DNA from 3 places in the Rhizobium sp. CCGE531 genome. Region 1 is predicted to be linked to each of the others. Evidence: riboswitches for the same ligand, from Rfam matches in the RefSeq annotation. Region 1 holds a riboswitch; each other region holds the start of a gene.
What was found. Region 1 has a riboswitch for cobalamin ahead of CCGE531_RS24765 (ABC transporter substrate-binding protein). Riboswitches for the same ligand answer to the same signal wherever they lie in the genome.
Positions count from the first base shown of each region.

Region 2: another riboswitch for cobalamin. It lies ahead of CCGE531_RS04825 (aromatic ring-hydroxylating dioxygenase subunit alpha); the one in region 1 lies ahead of CCGE531_RS24765 (ABC transporter substrate-binding protein).
Region 3: another riboswitch for cobalamin. It lies ahead of cobU (bifunctional adenosylcobinamide kinase/adenosylcobinamide-phosphate guanylyltransferase); the one in region 1 lies ahead of CCGE531_RS24765 (ABC transporter substrate-binding protein).

Region 1 covers NZ_CP032685.1:1,121,489-1,131,747, forward strand. The annotation lists gene CCGE531_RS24745 (ABC transporter permease) at 1-505, shown strand, start outside; gene CCGE531_RS24750 (LLM class flavin-dependent oxidoreductase) at 562-1,656, opposite strand; gene CCGE531_RS24755 (ABC transporter ATP-binding protein) at 1,871-2,635, opposite strand; gene CCGE531_RS24760 (iron chelate uptake ABC transporter family permease subunit) at 2,632-3,669, opposite strand; gene CCGE531_RS24765 (ABC transporter substrate-binding protein) at 3,672-4,688, opposite strand; cobalamin riboswitch at 4,852-5,108, opposite strand; gene CCGE531_RS34895 (GGDEF domain-containing protein) at 5,188-5,745, opposite strand; gene CCGE531_RS34900 (LytS/YhcK type 5TM receptor domain-containing protein) at 5,667-6,281, opposite strand; gene CCGE531_RS24775 (hypothetical protein) at 6,815-6,994, opposite strand; gene CCGE531_RS24780 (phospholipase D-like domain-containing protein) at 7,049-8,731, opposite strand; gene CCGE531_RS24785 (histidine phosphatase family protein) at 8,808-9,278, opposite strand; gene CCGE531_RS24790 (hypothetical protein) at 9,396-10,259, opposite strand, start outside.
Region 2 covers NZ_CP032684.1:980,922-991,180, forward strand. The annotation lists gene CCGE531_RS04810 (FAD-binding oxidoreductase) at 59-1,489, opposite strand; gene CCGE531_RS04815 (L-threonylcarbamoyladenylate synthase) at 1,510-2,484, opposite strand; gene CCGE531_RS04820 (DUF6656 family protein) at 2,543-3,160, opposite strand; cobalamin riboswitch at 3,509-3,713, shown strand; gene CCGE531_RS04825 (aromatic ring-hydroxylating dioxygenase subunit alpha) at 3,810-5,054, shown strand; gene CCGE531_RS04830 (hybrid-cluster NAD(P)-dependent oxidoreductase) at 5,057-6,145, shown strand; gene CCGE531_RS04835 (GH25 family lysozyme) at 6,246-7,190, opposite strand; gene CCGE531_RS04840 (BA14K family protein) at 7,495-7,971, shown strand; gene CCGE531_RS04845 (transporter) at 8,104-9,105, opposite strand; gene CCGE531_RS04850 (acyl-CoA dehydrogenase) at 9,393-10,259, shown strand, end outside.
Region 3 covers NZ_CP032684.1:2,357,878-2,368,136, reverse strand. The annotation lists gene bmt (betaine--homocysteine S-methyltransferase) at 1-208, opposite strand, end outside; gene CCGE531_RS11530 (glycine betaine/L-proline ABC transporter ATP-binding protein) at 368-1,420, opposite strand; gene CCGE531_RS11525 (proline/glycine betaine ABC transporter permease) at 1,413-2,324, opposite strand; gene CCGE531_RS11520 (ABC transporter substrate-binding protein) at 2,573-3,571, opposite strand; gene CCGE531_RS34230 (hypothetical protein) at 4,484-4,627, opposite strand; gene CCGE531_RS11515 (cobyric acid synthase) at 4,863-6,317, shown strand; gene CCGE531_RS11510 (chloride channel protein) at 6,314-8,110, opposite strand; cobalamin riboswitch at 8,291-8,690, shown strand; gene cobU (bifunctional adenosylcobinamide kinase/adenosylcobinamide-phosphate guanylyltransferase) at 8,831-9,355, shown strand; gene cobW (cobalamin biosynthesis protein CobW) at 9,361-10,259, shown strand, end outside.

The DNA.
Region 1 (10,259 bases):
GGAAGGAACCTTCGATCAGCTGCTCGTGGCGCCCTTCACGCCGACCGAGATCATGATCGGCAAGGCCATCCCCTCGATGATCGTCGGCATCACCCAGGCATCGACGATCCTGTTGGTGGCTTTGTTCTGGTTTCGCATCCCGTTTGCCGGCTCATTTTTGACGCTTTATCTCGGGCTGAGCCTCTTCCTTGCCGCAGCGATCGGCTTCGGTCTGTTCCTGTCCTCGATTGCCGCCAATATGCAGCAGGCAATGATCCTCTGCTTCGTCTTCCTGATGCCCTTCATGCTGCTGTCCGGCCTGATGTCGCCGACCGACAACATGCCGAAGGTTCTGCAATATGCGACGATGATCAATCCGCTGAAATATGCCATCAGCATCACGCGCGGCGTCTATCTCGAAGGTGCCGGGCTCGACGCGCTTCTTCCCGACATGCTGGCCTTGGTCGTGATCGCCGCCGCGACGATGCCGGTTGCCGCCTGGATGTTCCGTCACAGGTTGAACTAGGGCAATTCCCGGAAGGCACGCCATGTGGCGTCGACCTCATCGTCGATGATATCGGCTCATTCGAACCGCAGCCCCGCCTTCTTCAGGAGTGGCATGACCCGGTCGCAGAAGAACGGCAATTCGTAGGTGTAGTTGACGAAGGACATAGCAATCCCGCAATAGCCCTGTTCGGCAATGGCGATCATATCTTCGACGATCTTTTCCGGCGTACCGACGAGCGGATAGCCACCCGCGCCGCCTGCAAACCGCTTGCGGTAGCGATCATAGGCTTGCGTGTCGTGCGACTGGGAGAATTCTTTCTTGCCGGCCATATGGGCATCGACCGCCTCATGATCAGCCAGCGTCACGGCATAACGTTCGTAATAATCCTCCGCCTCCTGCTGGCTTTCGCGGCAGACGACATGGCAGACGGTATAGGCGCCGATATCACGGCCGAGCTTTTCCGCCCGCCCCTTGATATCCTCGACATGCTTGCCGGCTTCGGAAATCTCGGTGAAGGTGGTGAAGAGATATTCGCAATTCTTCGCCGCGAAATCCCGACCCGGCCCGCCGAAAGCCGCGTTCATGGTGACCGGCCGCGGCGATTGCAGGCTGGCGGGTCGGCTCACCACATCCTTCAGTCTGTAATAGGTGCCGTCATAGTCGAACGGCGCGTCCGACGTATAAGCCCGCTCCATGATATCAAGCCATTCGTCCGCCTGGTCATAACCTTTCTCGACCAGCGGCACCCCGAACATGCCGAATTCCTTCGGGTTCCAGCCGCAGACGATATTGAGTCCCGCGCGGCCGCCGCTGATATGATCGACGGTCGCAAGCGCCTTCGCCGCATAGAGCGGATGCACGAGCGGCACATGAACCGTCATGAAAAGGCCGATCCGTTCGGTGACGGAGGCAAGGCCCGCCGCCCAGGTGAAGGTCTCGAAGGACCATTCACGCACCCGGTTCTTGCCGCCGAACCCCTTCCAGCGCGCGATCGGAAGGAAGAAATCCAGCCCGCCGCGATCGGCGATCTGTACGGCGTTCAGATTGTCTTCCCAGCGCGCCTGCCAGCGCTCCGGCACGTCGGTAATGGCAAGCCCTCCGTCCGCATTAGCGGAAAAGACGCCGAGTTTCAATTTGCTGGGACCTTTCAGCGGATGCGGCTTGATCATGCTGTTCCTCTTTTTTGGGTCTTCTGTGGGCGGAACGCATCGCCTCCACCTGTTCCAACTGCCGTTGCCGAACGAAGGGATAGGCCCTGTTCCCCTTGGGCCACCACTGTCGATCCATAGGCCGGAAAAAACAAGTTTAAACCTAAACTATTTTTGTGCACGGATTGAAACGGCTCGGCGCGAGCGAAAGATCAATGGTTCCGCTTAAACGACGTCAACCAGCCATATATTGGATGTTGCAGCGGCCATGGACCGAGGATTTCTGGACGTGTGCGCGCACGCCGAAAACCCGTTCGATCAATTCCTGCGTCAGCACCTGTTCCGGCGGACCGGCTGCAACGACTGCGCCATTTTGGAGTACCGCCAGGCTGTCGCAGAACATGGCCGCGAGATTGAGATCGTGCAGCGCGACGATCGAGGTCACGTCAAGCCTGGAGACGAGGCCGAGAATGTCCAGCTGATGCTGGATATCGAGGTGATTTGTGGGCTCGTCGAGCAGAAGTTCGCTCGGAGTCTGGGCAAGGGCTCTGGCGATATGGACGCGCTGCCGTTCGCCACCGGAGAGGGTCTGCCACAGTTGTCCGGCGCGGCCTTGCATGCCGACGCGGGTAAGCGCATCCGCAACCGCCGCATCGTCATGAGCGCTCCAGGATGAGAGGGGTCCCCGATGCGGCGTGCGGCCGAGGCGCACGACGTCCATGACCGTCACCTGGGTATCGGTCGTCGCCTGCTGTTCGACAAGCGCGATGCGGCGGGCGATGTCGCCACGCGAGATCGAGGCGATATCGCTGCCGCCGAGCCGGATGACGCCGCTCTTGACCTTCCTCAACCGGCAGATCAGCCGCAGCAGGCTGGACTTGCCCGAGCCGTTCGGCCCTAGAAGGCCGAGGACCTTGCCCCGTTCCACCGCCAGGCTGACGCCGTTGACGATCAACGTATTGCCGGCGGCAAAAGTGACTGTGTCGACCGCGATGCTCATGCCGTCCTCCGGGCGCGATAAAGAATGATGGCGAAGGCGGGCGCCCCGAACAGGGCGGTGACCACGCCGATCGGCAGGATCTGCTGGGGAATGATGATCCTCGAGACGATATCGGCGCCGACCATGAAAATGGCGCCGGCAAGTGCCGCTGCCGGCAGCAGCCGGTCATGGCTTGGTCCCACCATGAAGCGGGCGGCATGCGGGATGACGAGCCCAACGAAACCGATCGAGCCGACGATGCTGACGACCGCCGCCGTCATGAAGGCCGTCACGCCAAGCAGCACGATTTGCGCGCGTCTGACCGCAATCCCGAGCGAAGCGGCCGCATCCGTGCCGAAGATGAAGGCGTCGAGCACGCGGACATGCGCCATGCAGACGATAAAGCCGAGAATGGCGACCGGCCCGGAAAGATAGACATCCGGCCAGCGCACGCCGCTCAGCGAACCGAGCAGCCAGAACATGACGCCCCTTGCCTGCTCGGCATTGGCCGACGTGGTGACGATATAGGAGGTCAGCGCGTTGAAAAGCTGCGAACCCGCAACACCGCACAGGATGATGCGCTCGCTCGTGCCACCGACACCCGTCGCGAGCAGACCGACGAACAGGAAAGCGACGATCGCACCCAGGAAGGCGCCGCCGGAAAGCCCGAGAATGCCATAGCCGAGCCCAAGGATCATGATGCAGACCGCGCCCGTCGAGGCGCCCGCCGAAATGCCGAGCACATAGGGTTCGGCAAGCGGATTTCGCAACAGGGCCTGCAGGATCACGCCGCTCAACGCCAGCGAAGCGCCGGCGCTGGCGGCGACGAGCGCCCGGCTCAGGCGATAATCCCAGACGATGCCCTGGTGGATGCGGCTCAGTTCGAAACCCGTTCCGAACAGCCGGTTCGATACCGCCTTTGCGGTCGTCGACAGTGGGATGGAAATCTCGCCGATCGACACCGCCAGGCTGATCATGAAGGCCAGAAGCACGATGGCAGCCAGGGCAAGCGCCAGCAGCGTCCACCATGGCCGTCGTTCCGCGGTAAGATGCATCTTCACCGCGCCAGGCCGAAGGATTGGATGCCCTTGGCCAATATTTCGATGCCGTCGATGGTCCGGATCGTCGGGTTCATCGACTGCGCATCCATCATGACGAAATGCTTGTTCCTGACGGTGTCGAGCTGGCTGGTGACCGGATCCTTCTCGAGGAATTCGAGCTTGACCTTCGGATCGTCGGCTGCGTAGCGGCGTCGATCCATGGTGGCGATGACGATGACGGCCGGATTGGCCTGCGCAATGGTCTCCCATCCAACCAGCGGCCATTCTTCCTCGGTCGTCACGACATTCCTGGCGCCGAGCGTCTTCAGGATATAAGCCGGCGCGCTGTTCTTGCCGGCGATGAAGGCATCGCCTTTGACTTCCTTGCTGGAGAACCAGAATACGATCGGAAGATCCTTGGCCCTTGAGCCTGAAATCGAGGCGACCGCATCCGCTTCGCGCTTCTTCAGGTTCGCGATCAAGGCATCGCCGCGATCCTTAACGTCGAAGATCTCAGCGAGTTCACCGATCTCCTGATAGATCAGGTCCATCGTGAACAGTTCCTTGCGCACGCCGTCGCCGCCATCGGCATTGACCTTGGCAACGCAATCGGTCGGCGCGATATAGGTGTTGATGCCGAGTTCGGAAAACTGCTCGCGCTTGCCGACGGAGCCCTGCGGCCCGACATGCCATTCGAATTCGGCGGCAACGAGATCCGGTTCCTTGCCGACGACGGATTCGAAGCTCGGATCATTATCGGCAAGCCGCGGGATTTTGCCGTTGGCTTCGGCAAATTGCGGCAGCACCGGGCCGACCCAGACCGCCGTTCCGGCGACCTTGTCGGCAAGCCCGAGCGAGAAGAGGATTTCGGTCATGCCCTGCCCGATCGAAACGAGCTTGGCCGGGGCCTTCTGAAAGGTGACCTTCTGGCCGCAATTACCGATGGTGAGGGGATATTGGGTGGCGGCGAAGCCGGAAGCGGCAAACCCGGTCAGGCCGAGTGCAAATGCAATCGTCGTCAAAAAATGGCGCATTGGAGATCTCGATGGGAAGGAAACTGGGCGGTGTCAGCGCGATCGCGCGCGGGCAGGCCGCCGCCGGTTGCGGGGATCCCAATCAAGGCCGATAGATGTCGGATAGCGTCGAAGGCTCAGGTCAATCATTCTCTCTGTCCCTTCCGGGCATCCCCGCCCGGCTGATTGGATCGTGATCGACGGCAGGTCTCCTGGCTCGCGAATATCTGACGATCATCTGCCTTCCCGCAAGCTTAGCTGCAGTGGCATGGCTCAAGGCCTCGGGAATAGACCAGCAGACTGGTCACTCCCGGATGATCGGCAATCCGCTTACAGTTGCGGGGGCAGCCACGGTCTAGGTCCCTCTTGGGTCGTCCTCACCGTGTTCCCTATTAATCCCCGCGGAGTCTTCCTTGGGGAACCGTCGCATCCAGTTATGCCGGATGCACCCTTCCCGTCAAGGACGCATGGATGCGATAAAGCGAACGCGCGCGAAGTCCACAACGTCTGCATGGCCGGCTTAAGCGGCCTCGGCCAATTCCACGCGATTTCTCCCGCCGGCCTTGGCACGATAAAGTGCCTTGTCGGCAGCCTCCAGCACCTGCTTGAAGTCAGCGGTCGGTTCGTGGGAGCAGGCAATGCCGATGCTAACGGTGACGCGGATGGCCTCTTGCTCGAACATCAGGACTGTCGCTTCGATATCCTTGCGGATTTTCTCCGCAATGGCGGTGGCGGCCTTAATATCAGTGTTCGGCAGCAGAACGACGATTTCCTCTCCGCCATAGCGGGCGGCAATGTCGGTCCTTCGGACGGTCTGCCGGATTACGTCCGCCACCCGCGCCAGGACCGTATCGCCGAAGGAATGGCCCCAGCTGTCATTGATCTTCTTGAAGTGATCGATATCGAGCATGATGATCGAAAAGGGGATGCGCCTGATGCCGGCTTCCTTGCTGCAACGGTCCCCTTCCCGCTGCAGGACACGGCGATTGGGAAGTTTCGTCAGCGGGTCGAGGCTTGCTTCGCTCTCGAGCGCGCGCTGGATGCCGATGCGATATTGCTCCCGCTCCAGCAGATCCAGAGAAGAAAGACACCGAGTATATTGACAATCGTGACCGGAAGCGTTGCCGAGAGCAGCAGCTCGCGCGCGACCCCCCACGGCAGAAAGACGAGAACGACGAGCGACGTGCAGGTCGCCAGGCCGAACAATGCCGATCGCCTCCACCCCGTGCCGATCCACTGCCGCGGCAGGAGGCTGAGGACATAGCCCGTAAGCGCGACGATCAGGATCCCGGCAATGCCGCCGACAGCACCCATGCCGCCGACCAAGAAGCGGAACAGACCCATCATGACAGCCGCAACAACGGTCCCCAAGAGGCCGCCATAGACCGGCGTCAGGACGAGCAGGATCGAGCGGCCATCCTGGATAACGCCAGGCATCCACTGGATCGGATCAGCCATCGACAGGATGCCGACCACGCCAAACAACAATCCGACCGCAACCGATTTCAGAACGCCGCGATCGACGATCCGGATGACCCAGGAATAGGCATAGACGATGATAGCCACCTGCCCCAGGACGCGCACCAGCGAAGGCAAATGCATTTCAATTCCCATGGCTGTCCCCAACCTTCGCGAGGAGCCCCATCAATGGCACGCACCGGCCATAGTTGAAGTCAGCGCAGGATACCACGCGATCTCTATAAAATGGTTTACCGAGTCTCTCGCTCGCCGACGGCGACGGGAGGTCGCTTAAGGCGGGACAGGGGATCGAGTGAGGGCCGCAAATGATGATCATTGTCGTAATCGAATTTCGAAATTGATGCGTGTCGATGCCGGAGTGTCCGATACCGCATTCTGAGGAGTTGCGCACCCAGGATCTTCGCGAGGTTATAAAACATCGAGGGAGAAGAACAAAACGGATGAAAAAATCGAAAGGTTGATAACACTGAGCAGATTGCCGTAGCTGCCCAAGGCCTTTCCTGTGGATCGCTCATGCACGAAGTATGGATAATAGGCGCTATCTGGCGCCCCGCGCGGAGTGGTCAAGTGCGGTCGAACAATTTCCCGCTTTACACCGTGGCGATCGCTACAACGACGTTGGTTTCAGGCTCGATCTTCCGCACACAACCCTTGAGCGGTTCAGCTCTTTACTGAATCTCTGAACCGCCCTGTCTCCTTATTTTTACGCAATTCCGGGCGGAAAGAAATCCGCCGCCGGACGCGGCGATACCGATACCCGCCCCGAAGCCGTTGCCGTCCCACCGGAAATCGGAGGCCTCCACGACCTCCTTCTCGATGGAAAAAGGTATCGCATCGATCTCATTCATGGGCCATGCCTCATCGTCAGCACCGGAGATCTCCATGCCATGGCCCGCCCCTCCTCAGTGCGAGAATAGGAGACGGTCCTTTGCCGCCTGCGAACCCGTCGCATAGAACCGCTGAAACCAGGCCTGCTGCCCGGGGCCGGGCGGCCGGGCGAGCGTCAGGCTGTTGGGCGCGCCGGCACCCTGCATCGCTGAACGGAAATGGAGATGATCGAATATCCGGAGCGCTTCGAGCGCATAGGATGTCGCCACCCGCTGGTCTTCGATCATGACGAGATTGTCGCCATTGCCCGTTTCACCGCTGGGCGACAGGTTGGACGATCCGGTGAATACCTTGGCCGTCGGCAGGTTGAAGTCGGTCACGACGAACTTGTCATGCTGATGAATACCGCTGCCGCCACTCCACTCGGTCTTGAAAGGTTCCGGGGCGTGGCTCGCAAGGTAGCTGAAATCCACCAGGCCGATCGTGCCATCGGGTTTGTGGATTTCGAGCCCTCCTTCCTTGTCGGAAATGCCGTAGCTGAACACGTCCTTGCCCATCAGCCGGTCCACCGCCTGACACACCTGGCCCGAGCGGATCTGGTTGAGGAAGGCGATAGCATAGAAGACGGAAGACGAGGCCTGATCGATCGCCGCGCCAACGGGGCTGAGCGACAGATTGCTCGATTGGTGCGGTGAGAAGCAGAAGTGCGCCGCCGGCATGCCGGGCGCCTGCACCAGGCTCCATTTGCTGCTGAGACCGTCCTGCTTGAAGGCGTCCAGGCCCTGGAAAGCGAGGTCGAAGGCACGGCCGAACAACCCGGCTGCATCGCTTGAATGGAACACGAGCGCATTATTGGCCTGTATGTAAAGGCCGCGATAGCTGAAATTAGTCGAGCCGAACAGCACCTTGAGGGGCTGGTCGCCGCGCCGGACGACGAAGACCTTGTTGTGCTGCAGGGTCTTGAAATGCATGCGCTTCACCGCAGCCGATCCCGCAGAGACCGCAAGACGCGCGGCCGCCTGCGATTCCGCACTGCCGGCGGGTTTGTGCGATCCCGAATCGTCGATGATGGCGCGAACGCGATTGCCGCAGGTCTCAAGCTTGCCGACGATATCGCGCTCGTTGAAATCATAAGCGAAGACATCGATGGAGAGGCCGGGATCGTTCACCACCTCGTCCAATAGGCCGAAGATGAGGTCATAGGCTTCGAAACCAAGCCACTGGTAGACGTCGCCCGGCAGCTTCGTAAACGTCAGGCCTTGGTCCGCATCGCTCGGGATGACGTCCGGATTGTTGCCGAACTTGTCGGCATAGGCCTGCGAGGAGGCGAAGTTGCGGGTAAAGCCGATATCGAGATAATCGCTATAGGTCATGCGGTCGAGCGAGATCGGCAGGTCGGCAACCTGATCGCCGCGGCGCAAGGCGCCGGCGGCATTCATGTGCATCTTCGTGACCCGATAGAGATAGGTTCCATCCGTCGGGTCATAGGGAAAATGCATCCAGCGGAACTTCTGGAAGGGAGCCTCGGTCGACAGGAAATTGCGGAAGCCGTCGACACCCGTGCCGCTGCTGTAGTCGAAATTCAAACGATTCCTCAGCGGAACGTAGTCGGCCGAACCAGGGCTCTTCACCTCGATCGCGAAGCCTACGAAATCATCCTCTGGGTCGGTGACATCCATCCCGATAAGGCACATGCGTTCGCCGCGCCACAGTTTCACTGCAAGGCTGCCGGCGCTACCTGTATTGGCAAAAGTCATCTCAATCCCCTCGTTGCGTTGGATGAAGGCGATGCTTGTCTTTCATGCAGGAATGCAGAAGGCCGTTAGGATCGGACTAGAATGGCTCGAATACTTGCGAGACCTTCGGTCCGTCACTCAGAAAATCTGTAGCCAGAACCAGATTGAACACGGTCGGCGCCCATGGATCGGGATAGCTTCCCTCGAGCGCACCGAGCGCCCGCATCAGCCCGGGAATATTGCCGTGATGCCAGCAGACCAGGATCGCCTTGCCTTCGAGTTTGGGCTTGGAGAGCAGCGTATAAGCTAGCGCGCCGTAGTTTTCGTCGGCATAGGATGTACACAATTCGATACCCAGTGCCTCCGCCAAGGGCTGGACGGTCTGGACAGGCCTTTCACTGTGCTTCGACGGAGTGGCGGCAAATATGAAATCCGGCGGTCCAAAGCTTTCGGGATACCAGGCGGCCAACGCTTTCGCGCGCGCTTGCCCCGCGGCGGACAGGTTGGGATCTCCCGGATCGTCGGGTTTTTCGGCATGACGCATGACCAATATCTTGACTGGCGCCATTGGTCCCTCCCTTGGCTGCCGTCTTGATCCATCGCTACCTGAAATTGGGTCCACGATATTGTTTCCACACCCAAGCGCAATGGCCATTTTCGGCATCAGCAAAATTTCATGGCAGTGTCATGGTGGCTTGGTTGCCGGCGTGCCAGTAGCCGGCGCCGAGTTCTGGGGAATGGCGGTCGCGGGTCCATTGGTAGCAGCAGAACCCGGCTGCAGCGATCCGGATGCCGGAGAAGTTTGCGACTGCCCCTGCTTGCCGGCGACCCCGCCATTGGTCGGCGGAACTTTCGTGGTTGCCGCCGTATAGAACTGGTAACCAGCGAAGATGATGAGGGCGGCGACGAGCACGCCATAGACATTGCGAACGATCTTCCGGACGCGATCGTAGTTGGACACGCTGCTGCGGATCGGCGTTTCGCTGAACTCCTCGATCTCGGTGGCGCTCAACACCTGGTTCAATCGCAAGGTCCATATGGCGCGGGCGCGGTCCTGGCCGGCGAAATAACCGGCATTGATGAATGTCTGGACGCGGAACGACAGGATCAGAAACGCCGCCGCGCCGACGGCGAACAGGCCCGCGATCCATGTATTGGGTGTCTTTGCCGCATCGGAGAGGATCTTGATCACGAAGGGCGTGGTGGCGACAGCCAGATCCTTCCACAACGCGCCCGTCATATCCTGGGCTCGCTGGGTCGCCTTCTGCGCCTCGTCCACGACCGTCTTGCGCAAGTCGGCAAGGGCCTTCAATGTCTCCTTGCTGCCGGCCTTGACATAGGCCGCATAGGCGGCCTTTGCGGATTCGAGGCTGCCGTCTCCGAATTCTGCGAGGTTCCCTTGCCGATAGCTGCGCGCCCATTCCGCCGCCAGCAGGACATGACGGGTCTCCGTGTCACGCTCGCCGCCGGCAAACACCCAAAACACACCATCATTGAGCCGCTCGAACATGGCAACCAGTTCGGGAAGGGAAATGCCGACCTTGCGGCT
Region 2 (10,259 bases), on a different replicon from region 1:
TCCATGACAACCTAGATTCAGAGCGTGTCTCGCGGCCGTTAAGGCAGCCAACCAGCTCTCAGACCTTGAGGACCTTGCCGGGGTTCATGATCCCGGCCGGGTCGAAGGCCGTCTTGATCCGGCGCATCAGGTCGATCTCGATATCGGAGCGGATCGACGCCAGCTCGTCGCGCTTCAGCTGGCCGATGCCGTGCTCGGCCGAGATTGACCCGCCATGCCGCAGCACCAGCCCGTGCACGATCTCGTTCATCTCGCGCCAATGGCCGATGAACTCCGCCTTGTCGGCGCCGACGGGCTGCGAGATGTTGTAGTGGATATTGCCGTCGCCCATATGGCCGAAAGCGCAGACGCGCGCGCCCGGCATGGCGGCGACAACGGCTTTTTCGGCTTCCGCCATGAATTGCGGGATCTGCGCCACCGGCACGGAAACATCGTGCTTGATCGAGCCGCCTTCTGGCTTCTGCGCGTCCGACATGCTCTCGCGCATGTGCCAGATGGCCTTCTGTTGCGCCTCGGAGCTGGCGATGGCCGCGTCCTGGACCAGGCCGTCTTCGTAGCCCTGTTCGAGCAGCGTCGTCATCATCCGCTCGGCCGTTTCGGCCGAATCGGAAGTGGAAATGTCGATCAACACATACCAGGGATGCGCCGTCTCCAGCGGATCGCGCACGCCCGGAATATGGCGAGTGGTGAATTCGACGCCGATGCGCGGCATCAGCTCGAAGCCGGTCAGCGCCGTGCCGCACAGGCTGGAGGCATTCTTGAACAGCGTCAGCGCGTCATCGACCGATTGCAGGCCGGCAAAGGCGACTTGATGGCCGAGCGGCTGCGGGAAGAGCTTCAGCACCGCGCCGGTGATGACGCCGAGCGTGCCTTCGGCGCCGATGAAGAGGTCGCGCAGGTCGTAGCCGGTATTGTCCTTCTTCAGGCGGCGCAATCCGTTCCAGATCTCGCCCGTGGGCAATACGACTTCGAGGCCGAGGCAGAGCTGGCGCATATTGCCATAGGCAAGAACAGCCGTGCCGCCGGCATTGGTGGAAAGGTTGCCGGCGATGCGGCAGGAACCTTCGGAGCCGAGCGAAAGCGGAAACATGCGGCCATGCTCGGCCGCCGCCTTATGCACATCCGCCAGGATGCAGCCGCCGTCGACGATTATAGTGTTGCCGATCGGATCGATATCGCGGACGCGGTTCATGCGCTCCAGCGACAGGATGATGTCGGAGCCGCCCTCGCGCGGCGTCTGGCCGCCGACAAGACCGGTATTGCCGGTTTGCGGAACGATCGCTGCGCCGGTCTCGCTGGCAAGCTTGAGGATCGCGGAAACCTCTTCCACCGAGCCAGGCTTCAGCAGCATCGGCGAAGCGCCATGATAGAGACCCCGATTTTCCACCAGATGCGGCGCAATTTCCGCAGGGTCCCGCACGGCATGTTTTTCACCGACGATGGCGGCGAAGCGGTCGAGGAGGGCGGAAGAGGGGGCGGTGCTGCTCATGGTGTGTCCTTTGGCCGGATTTAGTCTCTGGGCGCGGCTGCGCGGCGCAGCCGGTCGTTGATGGCCTCGCCGAGGCCCTCGTCAGGAATATGCGAAAACGCGATGGTCGTAGCACCCGTGGCATCGGCGCGCTTCATGAAGTCGAAGAGGTTTGCGGCGGCCTCCGAAAGATCGCCGCTGGCGCTCAGATCCAGCACGGCGACAGCCTTTTCGATGCCTGCGATGTCGGGCGTCCCGAAGCGGATCAGCGCCTCGCTTGCGGAAACCTCCATCGCGTCGAGCCGCACGGCTGCCCCTGGTGCATAATGCGAGGCAAGCATGCCGGGCGCCTCGATGGCGGCTGAAGCCTTCTTCTTGCGCTTCAGCGCTTTGCCCGCCACTCGCTCGATCTCGCTGGCCGCGAGGCCACCGGGCCGCAAAAGACGCATCTCGCCGTCCTCGACCTTGACGATGGTCGACTCGACGCCGACGACCGAGGCGCCGGCATCGAGGATGAGTGTAATCCGCTCGCCTAGATCGTCATCGACATGATCGGCGCTTGTGGCGCTGATCTTGCCTGACGTATTGGCGCTCGGCGCGGCAAGCGGCCTGTCGAAGGCGCGGATCAGCTCGCCGGCAAAGCCCTGGGGCACGCGGATGCCGACTGTATCGAGCCCCGCAGTCGCCAGCGGATGGATGCCGCTATCAGGCTTGAGCGGCAGCACCAGCGTCAACGGGCCGGGCCAGAAGGCTTCCGCGAGCTTGCGCGAGATCGGGTCGAAGATGGCATAGCGCTCCGCCATGGCGAGATCGCTCATATGGCAGATCAGCGGATTGAAGCGTGGCCGTCCCTTCGTCTCGTAGATCCGGGTAATGGCTGTGGGATTGGTGGCATCGGCGGCAAGGCCGTAGACCGTCTCCGTCGGCAGCCCGATTGGCAGGCCCTCGGCAAGGGTTGCCGTCGCGACCTCTATCGCCGTTTGCGGATGTTCGAGAATATCTATGTGTCGCGCCATGGCCTGCCTGCTTGCAGTTCAGGCCGTTCTTATGCTCTTCGAGTTTTCGGATCAATCGTCAAAGCTGGCGAATGATGTCGCGAAGCTGCTCGTTGCGCGCGCCGAGCAGGAGAACGTTGCGGATGGCGATCTGCGGATCGTGGGTGTGGAACAGCACGCCGTTGCCGCGAATGTCGCGATTGATCGTCAGCTTCTTGTCTTCCGCTTGCCTGTCCGGATGGATGGCGACGGCGAAATACATCCGCGAATATTTGAGGCTGATGTCCTCGAAGAAGTTCTCTTCCTGGCCGATGCGGGCAAAGAAATTGGCGATATAGAAGGCCCAGTTCACTTCCTCATATCGCGCGAACTGAGTCCGCGCGGCCGTCACATGACAATAGCCGAGATGCGGCGTGTCCTTCAGCGTGTGATGAAAGATGAGTTTCGGAAAGCGGATGGACTTGTGGAAATTGTTGAGCCGGTCATGGGTCTTTTCGCCGGCGTCGCGGAGCTTCAGCGCCGTGCGCTCGGCCACCTGTTCATGGGTGAGGTATTCCCGCTCTTCCGCCAGCCAATGCGGCCTGTTGCGGTTGATGCGGCCGGTGCGCAGGAACTCGCTGTACCCCGTCGTCGATACCGCTGGCGCCGGTTCGGGCTCGGCGGGCTTCCCAGCGTCGAAATATCTGAGTTTGGCCATGCCGGACCTCGCTATAAACTCTTTAGGCGACATGATGGATCATGGAGCTTGAGCCGAGCTTAATCGCGCCGGACCGAAAGCTCCCGATGGCGGCTCTGCTGGCGCTTTCCGCCGCCCAATCATTACCCTGATTATCGGCCGTTCGCGGGCCTGTCGCAATCAGGATAAAGCGTCATCGGCGGAATGCGCATGCGATGCGCGGGCCTTCTCCCATGCAAGCACCTAAGAGATTGAATCACCTTTCTATATTGTCACGACATGCAACCGTCCCATCGTCCGGTTTCGCCTGTCGTCAATTTCGAAGCGGATGTCGCATTGCAGCACAGCGGCCGATCGGGCCGAGGGATATGATGACATCAATCTCAAGGTGCCGTCTGCTAGGGAGACGGAGAATTGGGAAGCCGGTCAAAATCCGGCGCTGCCCCCGCAACGGTGGTGGAGTAAGGCATGGCGAATTAAGCCACTGGGTCGATCGACCTGGGAAGGTGCCATGGGGCTCTGGAAACAGGGCCGCTCCAGAGCCCGGAAACCAGCCTTGGGCACATATGGTTTACTGATCGCGGCGGGCGGTCGGGACATTGCTTTCGGCTGTCTTCAACCAGCCATGCATGTCCTTCGCCCGTTTCCTGGTACTGCGAAGGATAGGCAAATGGATATCGGCAGCAAAGTTCTGCGGCAATTGAAGAACCACCGGACGGGTTTGAGTCTGGAGCAACCATTCTATACCGATCCGGATTACTTCAAGCTCGATATGGAGACGATCTACTATCGCGACTGGCTGTTCATCGGCCATGATTGCGAAGTGCCGCGCGCGGGCAATTATTTCACCGTCCAGATCGGCGATTATCCCGTCGTCATCGTTCGCGGTCGCGATCAGGTCATCCGCGCCTTCCACAACAGCTGTCGCCATCGCGGCTCGCGTGTCTGCTCGACCGAACGCGGCTCCTCGGCAAAGCTCGTCTGCCCCTATCACCAGTGGACCTACGAGCTTGACGGCTCGCTGCTCTTCGCCCGCCAGATGGCCGAGGATTTCGACAGGAGCCAGCATTCGCTGAAGCCGGTTCATTGCGAAAGCGTCGGCGGCTACATCTTCGTCTGCTTAGCGCAGAACGCTCAGGACTTCGCGCCGGTTCGCGCGTCGATCGAGCCTTACATGGCACCGCATCGCATCAGCGAAGCCAAGGTTGCCTTCCAGAGCACCATCATCGAAAAGGGCAATTGGAAGCTTGTCTGGGAAAACAACCGCGAGTGCTACCATTGCGCAGCCAATCACCCCGAACTTTGCCGCACCTTCCCGGAAGCGCCGACCGTCACAGGCGTGCAGGGCGCGATGAACGACCCCGTCATCACCGAGCACTGGCAGCGCTGCGAAGCTGCCGGCCTGCCGAGCGAATTCAAGATCTCGCCGGATGGCCAGTTCCGCGCCGCGCGCATGCCGCTGATCGAAGGGGCCGAGAGCTACACCATGTCCGGCCAGAACGCCGTCAGGCGGCCGCTTTCACCCGATGTGACGATCAACGGCATCGGCACCATGCTGCTGTTCCATTACCCGACGACGTGGAACCACATTCTCGGCGACCACGCGATTTCGTTCCGCGTCCTGCCGATCAGCGCCGAGGAAACCGCCGTCACCACCAAGTGGCTCGTCCACAAGGATGCCGTCGAGGGCGTCGACTATAATCTGGAAGAGCTGACCCACGTCTGGACCGAAACCAACGATCAGGATCGCCGTATCGTCGAGGAAAATGCCTTCGGCATCCGCTCGCCGGCCTATGAGCCCGGCCCCTATTCGGAGATCCATGAAGGCGGCGTCATGCAGTTCGTCGAATGGTACACGACGTTCATGATCAACCGGCTGCAGGGCGACCAGGCCAAGCTGTCGGCGGTTGCCTGAACATGAACATGGCCGTTCCCCTTTCGCATCGCCACCTCGACCAGATGCAGCCCTGGAGCGACAGGCAGCATCTGCTTGAATGCCTCTCGGCAACGCCCGAAGCGCCCGACGTGATGACCTTCACGTTCCGGTCCGACGAGGACAACTGGTTCCGCTATCTGCCGGGCCAGTTCGTGACGCTGGAGCTGCCAACGGCTCCGGAGCCGGTCATGCGCACCTATACGCTGTCGTCGACGCCGTCGCGGCCCTTCTCGGTCGCCGTGACGGTGAAGGCACAGAAGGACAGCATCGGCACGCGCTGGATGTTCGAGAACCTGAAGCCGGGCATGCGCGTCAAGGCTTTCGGCCCGCTTGGCGATTTCAGCCATATCCGTCATCCCGGCGAAAAATATCTCTTTGTCTCCGCCGGCTCCGGCATCACGCCGATGATGTCGATGACGCGCTACATGGCCGACACGGCGCCGCTGTCGGATATTACCTTCGTCAACTGCTCGCGTAGCCCGGCCGACATCATCTTCCGGTCCGAGCTCGAATATCTCGCCCGCTTCATGCCTAACCTCAATCTCGGCCTGATCGTCGAGGGTTGCGGCCGCACCGATCTCTGGTCGGGATTGAAGGGACGCATCGACAAGGCGAAGATCGGCCTGCTGGCGCCCGATTTCATGGATCGGACCATCTTCTGCTGCGGCCCGGAAGTCTTCATGGACGCCGTGCGCTCCATGCTGGAGGCGCATGGCTTCGACATGTCGCGCTACCACCAGGAAAGCTTCCAGCCGGCGAATGCGGCAACGCCGCTTGCGGAGGTTTCCGATGATGCGTCGGGCGAGGCTGCGACGACGATCCGTTTCACGATGGCCGGCAAGGACGTCGTCTGCGCGGCGGGTCAGACCGTGCTGCAGGCCGCGCGCGGCGCCGGTGTGCGCATCGGTGCGGCCTGCGAATCGGGGCTCTGCGGCACATGCCGGGTGCTGAAACTCTCGGGCGAAGTCGAGATGAGCCACAATGGCGGCATCCTCGATGACGAGATCGAAGAGGGGTATATCCTCGCCTGCTGTTCGCGTCCGAAGACGGATGTCCAGGTCGAGGCCTGAAGCATGGCGCGCAAAGCCGCGCAGCGGTTTTGCGGCAACGACATGCGCAAAGTCAAAATACTGAAGCGCGAAAAGCGAATCGGAAGGATCGCGGCGCGCTTCAGAAATCCTGATAGTTCAGTTCGTTGATCTCGACCGGTTTCGATTGCGGGGTTGATGCCGTAACGACGGGATCGACCATCAGCGAGACGAGCGTCTGCCGTGGCCCGTTGCACGTCGGCGCCTGTGCGATCATCAGGTCGGGCGCCGGCAGCGGCCTGGCCGGCAGGAGATCGCCCTGCGGCCAGATCCTGGCGAGCTGAACCTTCGTCATCGGCACGACATTGACGTCGATATCGGTCAACGTGCCCGGTACGCGATAGGGGCAGCTCTTCTCGGAGCAATTGTCCGAAGAAGCGAACTGCCAGATGGCATAGCTGTCCCAATTGCCGAGCGGAAAGGTGCCCTTCACGTCAGGCTTGTAACGCGCGTACCACAATGGCAGCCGCGATAGCAGCGGATAGTTGTCCCGGTGATCGGCGATGTATCGCGCCGTATTATGGTTGACGTAGAGAATGGGGTAGCGCCCGGTCCTGACCTTGATATGGGCCACGAAGATCTGGGCGTCCTCAAGCGACATGAATTGCGCCGTGTCTATGCCGTCTATGTCGAGTACCATCAGCTCGTCCGGCTGCGGATCGGCATAGTCGAGAAAATGATTGGCCTGATCGATCGGATTGCCAGGCCGTCCCAGGTGATAGGCGCCCCATAACAGGCCATTTGCCTTTGCCAGCATGCGGCGGGTCTGGAACAGCTCGCGGCTGACCGCATATTTGCGCCACATCGTCCGACAATGGGCCACCGTATCGCCGCCGTGGTCGCCGGTGCAGCTGAAGCTTTCGGGCAATCCGTCGGAGGCCTTGGAGATGAAACCGGCGATCCGTTTGTCCTGCAGAAATGCGTTCCAGTCGATGGTGTTCAGCTCGTAAGCATCGACGATGAGGGCGTTTTTCGGATCGCTCCAAGGCTGGCTTTCGCCGGCCGAAGGCTCGGAGACCGGCCCCATCAGGGTCAGGATCGTCAGCAAGCCGCAAATCAGGAGGTTACTCTGCCGGTATCCCTTCATGAAATAATAGTAAGGATTGCTGGTTAATCTTGGGTTAAGGATGAAATCACTATAAATTCATCGTGGAGCCCCGCATAACTCCTTAAATTGGCAGGGATTTGAGGAACCAAATAACGCGCTGCCACGTTTCTTGTCGTCTACTCGGATATGCGACGAAGCAGGCGGCGAAACCTTGCTCGGGAAGCATTCCCGACATAAATGCTATAGGCTTGAGCATAAGTCGAACCAGGAAATGGAGATGAAGATGCTTGGTTTCCGTGCAAAAATCGCGACCGTCGCCGTAACGGCCGCCGTCGCCCTGACGAGCTTCACACCGTCTTTCGCCATCCAGATGCCCGCCGCGCCGATCGCAACAGCGTATCAGGCCGCGCCCGCCCAGGCCGCGCCCGGCAATGTCGAACAGGTTCAATGGCGCCATGGTGGTTACTATCGCCGCGGCTGGTATGGCGGCTATCGTGGTTATCGGGGAGGCTATCGTGATGGCTATCGCTACCATGATGGCTATTGGTTCCCGCTGGCTGCCTTCGGCGCCGGCGCGCTCATCGGCGGCGCGATCGCCAGCCAGCCGCGCTATTATGAGCCGGCTCCGGCTCCGAGCGCTGAGATCAACCCACGCCATGTCGGATGGTGCGAGTCGCGCTATCGGTCCTATCGCTCCTACGACAACACGTTCCAGCCCAATTCCGGCCCGCGCCGCCAGTGTTACTCGCCGTATTTCTAAAGCAGTTCCGGGAAAAGTGCCGAGCGGTTTTCCGTCCGGAATTGCGAGACAACAAAGAGATGGAGCGGTTCAGAGAGCATCATCAATGCAAGCCGTCCGGTCCATGCCGGGCGGCTTTTGCGTGCTTCGACGTCAGAGAATGCTGACCCGCTTGAGCAGCCACCATGCCAGCAGCATGGAGGCGATGATGAAGCCGACGGCATATTCTGTGCCGCCCGCGCCGCCCGAAAGCGGCAGGTTCGAGGTGTTCATGCCGAAGAAGCCGGTCACCAGCGTCGGCGGCAGCAGAAACGCGGTCATGATCGACAGGATGTAGAGATGGCGGTTGATTTCGGAAGAGAGCTTCGAGTCGATTTCTTCGTGCAGAAGCCTGGCTCGCTCCTGCAATGCATAGACATCGTGTTCGACTGCCTCGAGCCGGCCCGTCAAGCGCCCGGCAACGTCCTCGAAACCGAGTGGCAGTTCCTCATCGTCGGAGGCGGCCGCATGGCGCATCAGCGACAGGACCGTCCGCAGATGGCGATGCAGGCGCACGATCGTCCTGCGGATTGGCGGAAGCCGCGTGCGCTCGTCGCGTGACGTATTCCCGTGGACGAAATCCTCGATGGCATTGAGCTCCTCGCTGATCTCGATGACGATCGAAATCAGGGTGCGCTGGAATTCGACGACCAGCAGCTCGAAAATATCGAGCGGCCGCAAAAACCTCGCGGCGTTTTTGTCGATCAGCATTCGCGCCCGATCCAGGCTACGAAGCGGCTGCAGTCGGCTGGTAATGAGCATGCGGTCAGTCACGGCGAAATGCAGCCAGCCGATATCGTGGGTGTCTCTGGCAAAGTCGCGTTGAAAATCGATCAGCGTGCCGAAGAGCATCTGTTCGTCGACGGTGACCGCCGCATGCGTCTCGTGGCTCGTCAGCGCTATGCGGGCGGCTTCGTTCAGCCCCGGTGCATCATCGAGAAAAGCCGGCACGCGCGCATCGACGAGATTGAGATGCAGCCACAGGAAGCCGTCTTCGGCAAAGAGCGTTGAACGATCGGTATCGTCGGGTAGCCGCTCCGGCTTGGCTTCGCCTGGACGGAGACGATAGGCCCAGATGAAGCCGGGTATGGTGTTGACTGACGTGATCGTGTTCATGGCTGTATCATTCGCGTTGTCTGAACAGTTGCCTTAGTCTTCGTTCATGACGATTGTTTATGCAAGTCCGTGCTTTGGTGGAATAATCGCGGCTGCGGGCGGCGATGTCACAGCCGCGCGGCGCGTGCAAGGCGTAAAGGATGTCAAGGTTCGCGAAAGGGTGGAAATTAACATCTTGCCGCTTCGCTAAAATTGACGTTTACGTAAAAATAAACTAGCTATGACCACAGATGAGCGGTGATCCGGGTGAGGCGGGTCATTGACGGCACCAATGCGGAGGAAACAGCATGTACAAGGCGCCAGTCGAGGAAATCGCGTTCACGCTGAAGCATGTCGCCGGCATGGAACGCGCGATGGAAGAGGGCGTCCTCGGCGATCTGAGCGCCGATGTCGTCGATGCCATCCTTTCGGAGGCCGGCCGTTTTGCCGGCGAGGAGATGGAGCCGCTTGCCGAGATCGGCGACCGACAGGGCGCGCGTCTGGCCGATGGCAAGGTTGTACTTCCCGACGGGTGGGAGAAACTCTATCGCGATTGGATCGCCGGCGGTTGGAACGGCTTGACCGCGCCCGAGGAATTCGGCGGGCAGGGCCTGCCGCATATGCTGAATGTCGCGACGCTGGAAATGTGGAACTCGGCTTCCATGGCGTTCGGTCTCGCGCCGACGCTGACCATGGGAGCGGTCGAGGCGCTGATTGCCCATGGCAGCGACGACCTCAAGAAAAAATACTTGGAAAAGCTCGTCTCCGGGCAATGGTCCGGTACGATGAACCTGACCGAGCCGCATGCCGGTTCCGATGTCGGCGCATTGCGCACCCGCGCCGAACGCCGCGGCGACGGCACCTATCGCCTTTTCGGCCAGAAGATCTTTATTACCTGGGGCGATCACGAGGCGGCCGAAAATATCGTCCATTTCGTTCTCGCCCGTCTTCCGGATGCGCCGGCCGGCACGCGCGGCATTTCGCTGTTCCTCGTGCCGAAATTCCTGGTGAATGACGACGGCTCGCTCGGCGCCCGCAACGACTATTTCGCCCATTCGCTCGAACACAAGCTCGGCATCCACGGCTCGCCGACCTGCACGATGATTTATGGCGATGGAAAATACGGTACTGAGAAGGGCGCCGTCGCCTGGCTTGTGGGCGAGGAAAACAAGGGC
Region 3 (10,259 bases), on a different replicon from region 1:
AGGTGTTGGTCAGGATAATGTCGGCGCCGGCATCGACGAAATCCTGGTGCAGTTTTGTGATCCGCTCCGGATGCTGTTCGTTCCAGAGTTCGGGCGCTTCACCGGCCTCGAGGCCCATGGCGAAAAGATTGGTGCCCGTCGCGCCATCGGCAAGCAGCACGCCCTTTTCAGCAAGAAGATTGGTCAAGGGATTGATGGCGACGGTCATGGTTTGTCCTCGGATGTGTCGAATACCTGGATGTCAGATGCAGATATAAACATTTCTTTATGTGAACACAATGACTAGATCGTCCGCTTGTCTCGATGTGACAATCAGACAAGAAAAAAAGCGCCCTGGAAAGGGCGCTTTCGCTGCTGTGCTCTGCGTTTAGGCCGCCGCCATCTCGGCCGTCTCATGGGTCGTGGGCGTGACCATGGCGGCGATGATGCTTTGCAGGTCTATCATACCGATAGGTTTTCCGCCGGCGTCGGTGACGAGCGCTCCGGTCTGGCCTGCTTCGGTTATCTGCTTGGCGGCGATTTCCAGCGTCACGTCGCCGGGCACGCGTGTGGTGAGCGGCTCGCCTCCAAGCGGCTTCATGATCGTCTGGGCCTGGATGACGCGACCGCGGTTCACCTCCTTGACGAAGGCGGAGATGTAATCGTCCGCAGGATGCAGCACGATCTGCTGACCGGTTCCCTGCTGCACGACCTTGCCGTCGCGCAGGATCGCGATCTGGTCGCCGAGGCGCAGCGCCTCGTCGAGATCGTGGGTAATGAAGACGACGGTCTTCTTCAGTTCCTTCTGCAGATCGAGCAGAACGCTCTGCATATCCACGCGGATCAACGGATCGAGCGCCGAATAGGCTTCGTCCATCAGCAGGATATCGGCATCGTTCGTCAGCGCCCGGGCGAGCCCGACACGCTGCTGCATGCCGCCGGAAAGCTGGTTCGGATAATGCCTCTCGAAGCCTTTGAGCCCTACGCGCTCGATCCAGTATTGGCCCTTCTTCACGCTTTCGGAACGAGGCACGCCCTGGATGTCCAGACCGTAGATGGTATTTTCAATCACCGTGCGGTGCGGCAACAGGGCGAATTTCTGGAACACCATCGCCGTCCTGTGGCGACGGAATTCGCGCAGGTCGTTTTCGTTCATCTTGCAGACGTCGACGCCGTCATAGAGCACTTCGCCGACGGTCGGCTCGATCAGCCGGTTGATATGACGGATCAGCGTCGATTTGCCCGAGCCGGAGAGGCCCATGACGACGGTGATGGCGCCGGCCGGCATGTCGATGCTGATATCCTGCAGGCCGAGCACGTGACCATGCGTCTCGTTGAGCTCGGCCTTGCCCAAGCCGTTCTTGACACGGTCTACATAGTCGCGCCCGCGCGGGCCGAAAATCTTGTAGAGGCTTTTTATCTGGATCGCGTGACTAGCCATGGATGACCTCCGAGTGCTTCTGGAGCCGTCTGCCATAGGCCTGGCTCGTCCGGTCGAAAATGATGGCGATGGCGACCAGGGCGAAACCGTTGAGGAAGCCGACGGTGAAGAACTGGTTGTTGATCGCCTGCAGCGTATTCTTGCCGAGTCCGCCGACGCCGACCATGGAGGCGACGACGACCATTGCGAGCGACATCATGATGGTCTGGTTGATGCCGGCCATGATGGTGGGCAGCGCGAGCGGGATCTGCACGTTGACCAGCTTCTGGCGATGCGACGACCCGAAGGCATCGGCGGCTTCCAGAACCTCCTTGTCCACGAGCCGGATGCCCAGATTGGTCAGGCGGATCATCGGCGGGACGGCATAGATGACGACGGCGATAAGACCCGGAACCTTGCCGATGCCGAAGATGACGACGACCGGGATGAGATAGACGAAGCTCGGCATCGTCTGCATCACGTCGAGGGTCGGGTTGACGATCGACTGGAGCCGGTCGGAGCGCGCCATCAAAATGCCGATCGGCAGGCCGATGACGATGGCGATGAGCGTACAGACCGTCACCATGGCAAGCGTGACCATCGTGTCGGTCCAAAGACCGAAGACGCCAATGAGGATCATCGAGATCGCGGTGCCGGCGACAATCTTCAGATTGCGGCTGGCGGCATAGACGACGAGCATCATGACGATGAGCACGATGAACCAGGGCGTATTGGTGAACGCCCATTCCAGATAATTCAGAAACCATTGCAGAGGCTGCACGACGGCATCGATGAGATTGCCGTACGCGCGGACGGATGCGCGAAACCCGTCATCGATGTTCTTGCGCGCAAGACGTATGAGCGTTTCATCTATTGCCGGAAAGTTGCAGAGCACATTCGGCAGGATCGTACACTGGATAGCCATGTATTTCCCCTTCTTGGTCCGGTTCTGTCCTGGTCCGGCGTGTGGCTTTCACGCGCGGATGGTATTGCAGCGCTGCGACCGGTTCTTCAGGCTGCCTTTCAATTCTTACTACATCCGCCTTCGCTGATCTGCACTCGTTGCGACCTTGCTCCGCGTAACTCCGTCGGTAATGAGGGCCGTTGTTGTCGATTCCGGCGAATGGGAAATCGGCGGCAGGCTTTGGCCAGCCGCCGATCCTACGGCAGGAATTAGAGCGAAGCCTTCACTTTGGTGGCGACATCCGGGGAAACCCATTTGGTCCACATGTCCGGATAGGTCTTGAGGAAGTACTTGGCGCCATCCTCGTTGGTACCCTGGTTGTCGGTCATCCAGGCGAGAACCTTGCCGACGGTGGCGTTATCCCACTTGCGGGTCTTCATGTAGTCCATGGCGATGCCGGCCTTCGCGGCAAAGGCCTTGGTCACGACGGTATAGACGTCCGAAACCGGATAGGAGTTCACCTTCGGGTTGGCGCAATCCTGCTGCGACGTGCAGGCATCCCAGTCCTTCTTGTCGTGCGGTACGTTGAAGCTCAGGCGAACCATGTCGTACTTTCCGAGGATGGCGGTCGGAGCCCAATAGTAGCCGAGCCAGCCTGTCTTCTTTTCGAAGGCGTTGGCGATCGAGCCGTCGAGGCCAGCGGCGGAACCGGTGTCGACCAGCGTGAAGCCGAGCTTGTCGGCGCCGAGGGCCTTGTAGAGGTTGGTCGTGGAGATTTGGCAGTTCCAGCCCGCCGGGCAGTCATAGACCGCACCCTTGGAAGCATCTTCGGGAGCAGGGAAGAGTTCCGGATGCTTCAATGCATCCTGAACGGTCTTGATATCGGGATGGGCGTCGGCGACGAATTTCGGAATCCACCAGCCTTCGACACCGCCGTCGCTCAGAAGCGGCGCGGCTTCGATGAGGCGGCCTTCGGATACGGCCTTGTCGAGCGAGGTACGCACGGCGTTGACCCAGAGTTCCGGAGCGACGTCCGGCTCACCCTTTTCGTTCATCGAGGTGAATGTCGGCTGCGTATCGCCGGTCACAAGTGTCACGTTGCAGCCGTAACCATTTTGCAGAATGAGCTTGTCGACCTGGGCGGCGACGCCGGCAGATGCCCAGTTCATTTCGGCAATCGATACGTTGCCGCATTCTGCGGCATGCGCCGAGCCAGCCAAAGCATAGGCGCCGAATGCAAAGATGGCGGAAGCGAGAAGCTTCTTCATTTGATATTGTCTCCCAATTTTTCGTTACGTTGTAGAAATCGACTCCAAACGCTTTCGATTTCTGTCGATCCCCTGTCAGCGTGGTCCAACCACAACCGTTCATGCGCCGCTGACGACGCGAGCACGGTCCCCTTGCTGCTGTCGTGCATCTGTCTTTTTGCGACCGCGCAACTCTGTCACGGCCGGATGTTTCTTGCATCGACAGCAGGCAGCGTAAGGATTTGAAGGAATAAATCAACAGCCTGCCGGCCATTCGCAGTTATCGCGCCTGTTGGAGAAGCTGATATAAGCGTCTGAATTAGCCTGTTTTCTGCTATTCATGGCTGCAAAACAGGCAGTGCAAGGCTTCGATGATGCGCTTCCATGGGCGCAGAGTTAAATGCGGTTCAAATATCGCGTCCCTGAAAGACGTTTTGTGTTCAATCTGCGTCCTTTGCGATTTCTCAATGCAAAGGGGAAAATTTTCAAAAAAATTTCAGATTCACTCTAATTTAAGTACTTAATAACCCTCCGGTAACGATGTCGGTTTATCAATCGAGACGTGGCGGGGGACACACCGCTGCTTCTCCGGATTAGGTATTGCGTCCCGGAGAAAGCGAACCTTGCGGTGTATTTGCAGGGAAGCCGGCGTTTTTTGGCAAGCCGCGTTGATCTCCGGATCGCGCGGTTTTCGCGTTTCAGGCATGCCGTTTTGAGACATGTCTGCGCCAGCGTGTCATCCATGCCAAAGCGCGTCGCGATCTTTCAGATTCGCTTCTCGCGCTTCACGTCTTTGATTTTGCGCATGTCGTTGTCGCATAGCCGCCGTACACTTTTGCACGACATGCTTTAATTTCACAAAAGTCAAAATGAAAGCCGCCGATGCGGTCGCATGGCGGCTTGAGGCGCGTAGGCTTGCGGCTTGACCAGATATCAGCCGACGCTATAGGTGCGAATGAAGCCGACGGTGCCGAACCGGGTATCGAGCTGCTGCAGGCGGCTTTCGGGGCGGTGGGCCGGAAGCTTGCCATTCCAAGCGATCTGGATGGAATTCCGTCTGTTGAAGATGAAGAGCATTGGGGTATCCTCCAGGCCGGACCGGCCCATTTCGTTGTTTGTTTTCGCACTGGAGATAATCTTCTCCAGCGTAACTAACAATGGATGAAATCGTCATCCAATGTCGCAAACGGAGCATATTTTGAAGTGATGCATTTTTGTATCTGGACTGTTGTTTCCGGCGGTTGAAGATAGCGGCGAAATCAAGGCGAAACTCCGCGTTTTCAGCGGCTGCAGCATATCGAGGTGGTGGGGAATGACAAAGGCGATCATGCTGCAGGGAACCGGTTCCGATGTCGGAAAAACGGTATTGGTCGCGGGGCTGTGCCGGCTGTTCGCCAACAGGGGCGTGAGGGTCCGTCCGTTCAAGCCGCAGAACATGTCCAACAATGCCGCCGTTGCCGAGGATGGCGGCGAGATCGGCCGCGCTCAATGGCTCCAGTCGCTGGCGGCGCGCGTGCCGTCATCCGTGCATATGAATCCAATCCTGCTGAAGCCGCAGTCGGAGACGGGCAGTCAGATCATCGTGCAGGGCAAGGTTTGGGGCCATGCCAAGGGGAGGGGTTATCAGGCGCTGAAGCCGCAATTGCTTGGCGCGGTGCTTGAAAGCTTCGCTGCGATGCGTGCGGGAACCGATCTCGTTATCGTCGAGGGGGCCGGTTCTCCTGCCGAGATCAACCTGCGACGGGGCGATATCGCCAATATGGGTTTTGCGACGCGCGCCAACGTTCCCGTCGTGCTCGTCGGCGACATAGACCGCGGCGGCGTGATCGCATCGCTGGTCGGCACATACCATATTTTGCCGGAAGAAGACCGGCGGATGATCCGCGGCTACATCATCAATAAGTTTCGCGGCGATGTCTCCTTGTTCGGGGAAGGCATCGAGGCCATTGGCGGCTTCACTAGATGGCAATGCCATGGCGTGGTGCCATGGCTCAAAGCGGCAGCGCGCCTGCCGGCCGAGGATTCCGTCGTGTTGGAGCGGCTTGCGCGCGGCTCCTCCGGCGCGCTGAAGGTCGTCGTGCCCGTGCTGTCGCGCATCGCCAATTTCGACGATCTCGATCCGCTGCGGGCCGAACCCGACGTCGATCTCGTCTTTGTCCGGGCGGGCGAGCATTTGCCAGCCGATGCGGGGCTTGTGGTGCTGCCGGGCTCCAAGTCCACGATCGGTGACCTCCTCGATCTGCGCGAGCAGGGATGGGATCGCGACATTGCCGCGCATGTGCGCCGTGGCGGCCGTGTCATCGGCATTTGCGGCGGCTATCAGATGCTCGGCCATACGGTTTACGACCCGCTCGGCATCGAGGGATCGGTCACCGAGACGCCGGGACTGGGCCTGCTTGAAATCGAGACGGAAATGGCGCCGGAAAAGACGGTGCGCAACAGCATGGCCGTCTCGAAGGAGTATGACGTGCCTCTATCGGGCTATGAAATCCATCTCGGTGTGACGCGCGGCGCCGACTGCGAGCGGCCTTCTGCTGTCATCGACGGCCGGCCCGATGGGGCGATATCGCCTGATGGTCGCGTCATGGGCACATATCTGCATGGCCTCTTCGGCAGCGACGCCTACAGGGCAAAGTTGCTCGCAAGCTTTGGTCTCGCCGGCGAGCGCATGGACTATCGCGCCAGCGTCGATACGGCGCTGGACGAGATCGCGGCCGAGCTTGAAAGCGTGCTTGACCCTGCCTGGCTCGATAGCCTTGTTGGTTAGAGTTCGCCGGAGACCTCGCGCCTGCGGCGGTCGAGTTCCTCGCTGTAGCGCCGCAGCGTATAGCTCTCCGTCAGCAGGCCGATCACCCTGCGCTCGATCAGATCGTTGACGACGACAAGCGCTTCACTCTTGGTCTGGTCGAATATGGCGGCCGCTTGCTTGGCGTTCATCTGCGGCTGCAGGAACTCGTTGCGCAGCTGGATGAAATCGGAAAGTCCGTGTTCCTCGTCGTCCTTTTCAACAGGGCTCGCATAGACGTCGGGGACCAGAACCATTCCCGAATACTTCTCGTTCTTGTCGAGCAGGATGACGCGCTGGGCCGAACCGATCGGAAAATTCTTGCGGAACTCCTCGATGCTCATGTCGATGCTTCCCGTATGCACGTCGGGGCGCATCATGCGGGCGACAGTGAGATTGCGGATCCAGCCGACGTCGTGGGCGCTGCGGATGCTCTCGCCGCGCAGATGGAAGCGCCAGGTGGCGAAGGAGTAGCCGAAGCTGGTGCGGACCACGAGCGACGACGTGATGACGGCAGCCAGCACCAGGGCAGTGATCGGGAAGTCACCGGTGATCTCCAGCGCCAGGAACGTCATCGTCAGCGGGCCGCCGATGATCGCGACGGCCAGCGAACTCATGCCGACCACGGCGTACACGGCCGGCGTCAGCGCGTTGTGATCGAAATAGGGCGCGCAATAGGCGAAGATCTTGCCGAGAAGCGCACCCATGAACAGAGACGCGAAGAAGAGACCGCCTCTGAAGCCGGAGCCGATCGAGACCGCAGAGGCTAGCGATTTGAGGAGGAACAGGCCGACCAAGGCCCCGAGCGTCACGTCCGTCGACAGGTTGAGATGCAGCGCGCCGTGCCCCGCCGACAGAACCTGCGGGGAGATCAGTGCCAGTATACCGACGACAAGGCCCCCGAGCGCTGGGCGGAAGGGCGGTGCGATGGAACTCTTGCGCGCCAGTTCTTCGGTCCAGGCGACGCCCTGCATGATCAGGATACCGACGCCGGCGCAGCAGGCGCCGAGCAAAACCGCCGGCAGATAATCGGCGGGGGCGATGGAGCCGAAATGGCCGATATCGATGGCGAAGTCATCGCCGGCGAGCAATCTCGCGATCATCGTCGATATCAATGCCGAGACGACGACGGGCGTCAGCGTCAGGATGGAATAGGTGCCGATGATCAGCTCGAAGGCGTAAAAGGCGCCGGTAAGCGGCGCATTGAACGCGGCGGCGATGGCGCCGGCGGCGCCGCAGCCGACGAGCATGCGCAGGTCCGCGCGGCGCATCTGCATCTTGTAGCCGAATTTGGAGGCGATGCCGGCGGCAAGCTGGGTGTAACCCGCCTCGAGCCCGACGGAGGCACCAAATCCATTCGAGATCAGGTTCTGCACGGCGACGAGGATACTGTCGGTGAGCGACATGCGGCCGCCGTGCAGCGCATTGGCTTCGATCGGGTCGACCATCGGCTTCTTGCGCGTGCGCGACAATATGTAGAGCAGGATGCCGAGGATGATGCCGCCGGCGATCGGCGCGATAAACAATACCGATTTGTCGGGGATCGCCACCGCCGCCGAACTCAGGCGCTCATAGTCGGTTATGCCGTAGATGAGGCTGTGAAGCTTGCGCGAGATGAAACTCATCGCCGTCACGGCGCAGCCGGAGGCCACTCCCGCCAGCGCGCCGGCGAAAACAAGTCCCAATTCGCCACGGCGCAACAATGCCCTGAACCGACCGAGATCGAACAGGGCGGAGAAGACGCCGAGGCGTCGCGGTTGGAATTTCTGCAACATTGGAAACGAACGATATGTTTTACTCGAATGTGAGGGCTTACCCTCTATAAACTTCTAACATCAAAGAAATGCGGCAAAAAAGCCGCTGATTTTGCGGGAATATTCGGTCGATTTCGCAATTGGGACGCCCGGCGTCGCATCCATGCCCTTGATTGACTTGAACTCGGTGAACGCCTAATCATTGTCGGCATAACGAATGGTTCCCGAGCGGCGATCTGTCGCATGGGATGAAAAGGGAATGTGAAGGGACGGACCCAAGCCGGGCGTTCTCATCACAGCCGACCCCGCGACTGTAGAGCGGTCAGGGTCTTTCGCTCGATTTGAAGTCTATTCCGTCGATGGTTCGCATGGGGCGAACGGGGCGGGGCAGGCTCAAGCCGAAAAAGCCACTGGCGTGGCATCATGATCAACCCGGGCTGGACGCCTCCAATTCTACGAATCGTCCGCCTTTTCATGATGCATTGCCGGGAAGGCGAGGAAGACCCGCTGGCGCACGATCGGGGGCGACCGATTTCGGTCCGCCTCCCTCGCGGCGCCTTATCCGCGAGCCAGGAGACCTGCCATGCGTGCCGGGCACAGAGCCTGTTCTGGGACGTCAGTTCCGCTGCCAGCACGGAGGTTGTCATGGCGCAAGACGAGTTTTCGGCGTGTAGACGCCTCTCTTCCGGTATCGGCTTCATGCTGCCGGCCCTCGCTGTTGCGCGGGAGCGAGAATAGCGCATGTCGTCTTCAGTTTCCCGATCTGTTTTCGTCCTCGGTGGAGCGCGCTCCGGCAAATCCAGATTCGCCGAAGGCCTGATTTCGGACACCGGTCTTGAACGTCACTATGTGGCGACAGGCCAGGCGTGGGACGATGAGATGCGCGAGCGCATCGCACGGCACCGCGCCGACCGTGGCGATCTATGGCAGACGCATGAGGAGCCGATGGATCTCGTCAAGCGGCTCGCCGCGATCGATGCCGAAGGGCGAGTGGTGCTTGTCGACTGCCTGACGCTCTGGGTGACCAATCTGATGATGGCGGAGCGGGACATGATGGCGGAGTTTGCCGCCCTGATTGCATTTCTGCCGACTGCACGATCGCGGCTCGTTCTCGTATCCAACGAGGTCGGGCTTGGAATCGTGCCGGAAAATCGCATGGCGCGCGAATTTCGCGACCATGCCGGCCGTCTGCACCAGATGGTCGCGGCGGCAAGTACCGAAGTTTATTTTATCGCAGCGGGCCTGCCGCTGAAAATGAAGGGTTGATCCACATGAACCAGGCAAAGATTCCAGCCACCGTCATCACCGGCTTCCTGGGAGCCGGCAAGACGACGATGATCCGCAACCTGCTGCAGAATGCCGGCGGCAAGAAGATCGCGCTGATCATCAACGAATTCGGCGATCTCGGCGTCGATGGCGACGTGCTCAAGGGCTGCGGCGCGGAGAATTGCACCGAAGACGATATTATCGAGCTGACCAATGGCTGCATCTGCTGCACGGTTGCCGACGATTTCATCCCAACCATGACGAAGCTGCTGGAGCGCGATGCGCGTCCGGATCACATCGTCATCGAGACTTCGGGCCTCGCGCTGCCGCAGCCGCTGGTCGCCGCCTTCAACTGGCCCGATATTCGTACCCACGTCACCGTCGACGGCGTCATCACCGTCGTCGATAGCGCCGCCGTCGCCGCCGGGCGCTTTGCCGACGATCACGACGCTATCGAGGCTGCCCGTGTCGAGGATGATTCGCTCGATCATGAAAGCCCCATCGAGGAGCTTTTCGAGGACCAGTTGACCTGTGCCGATCTGATCGTGCTCAACAAGACCGATCTGATCGATGTTGCCGGTCTCGGCCGCGTCCGCGCCGAGGTTGCCTCGCGCACCGCCCGCAAGCCGACGATCATCGAAGCGAAGAACGGCGATGTGCCAGCCGCCATCCTGCTCGGCCTCGGCATCGGCACCGAAGACGATATCGTCAACCGCAAATCCCATCACGAGCTGGAGCATGAGGACGGCACGCCGCACGATCACGACGAGTTCGACAGCTTCGTTGTCGAACTCGGCCCGATTGCTGATCCGGCGGCCTTCATCGATGCGCTGAAAGGCGTGATCGCGGAACATGACGTGCTGCGCCTCAAGGGCTTCGTCGATGTCCCCGGCAAGCCCATGCG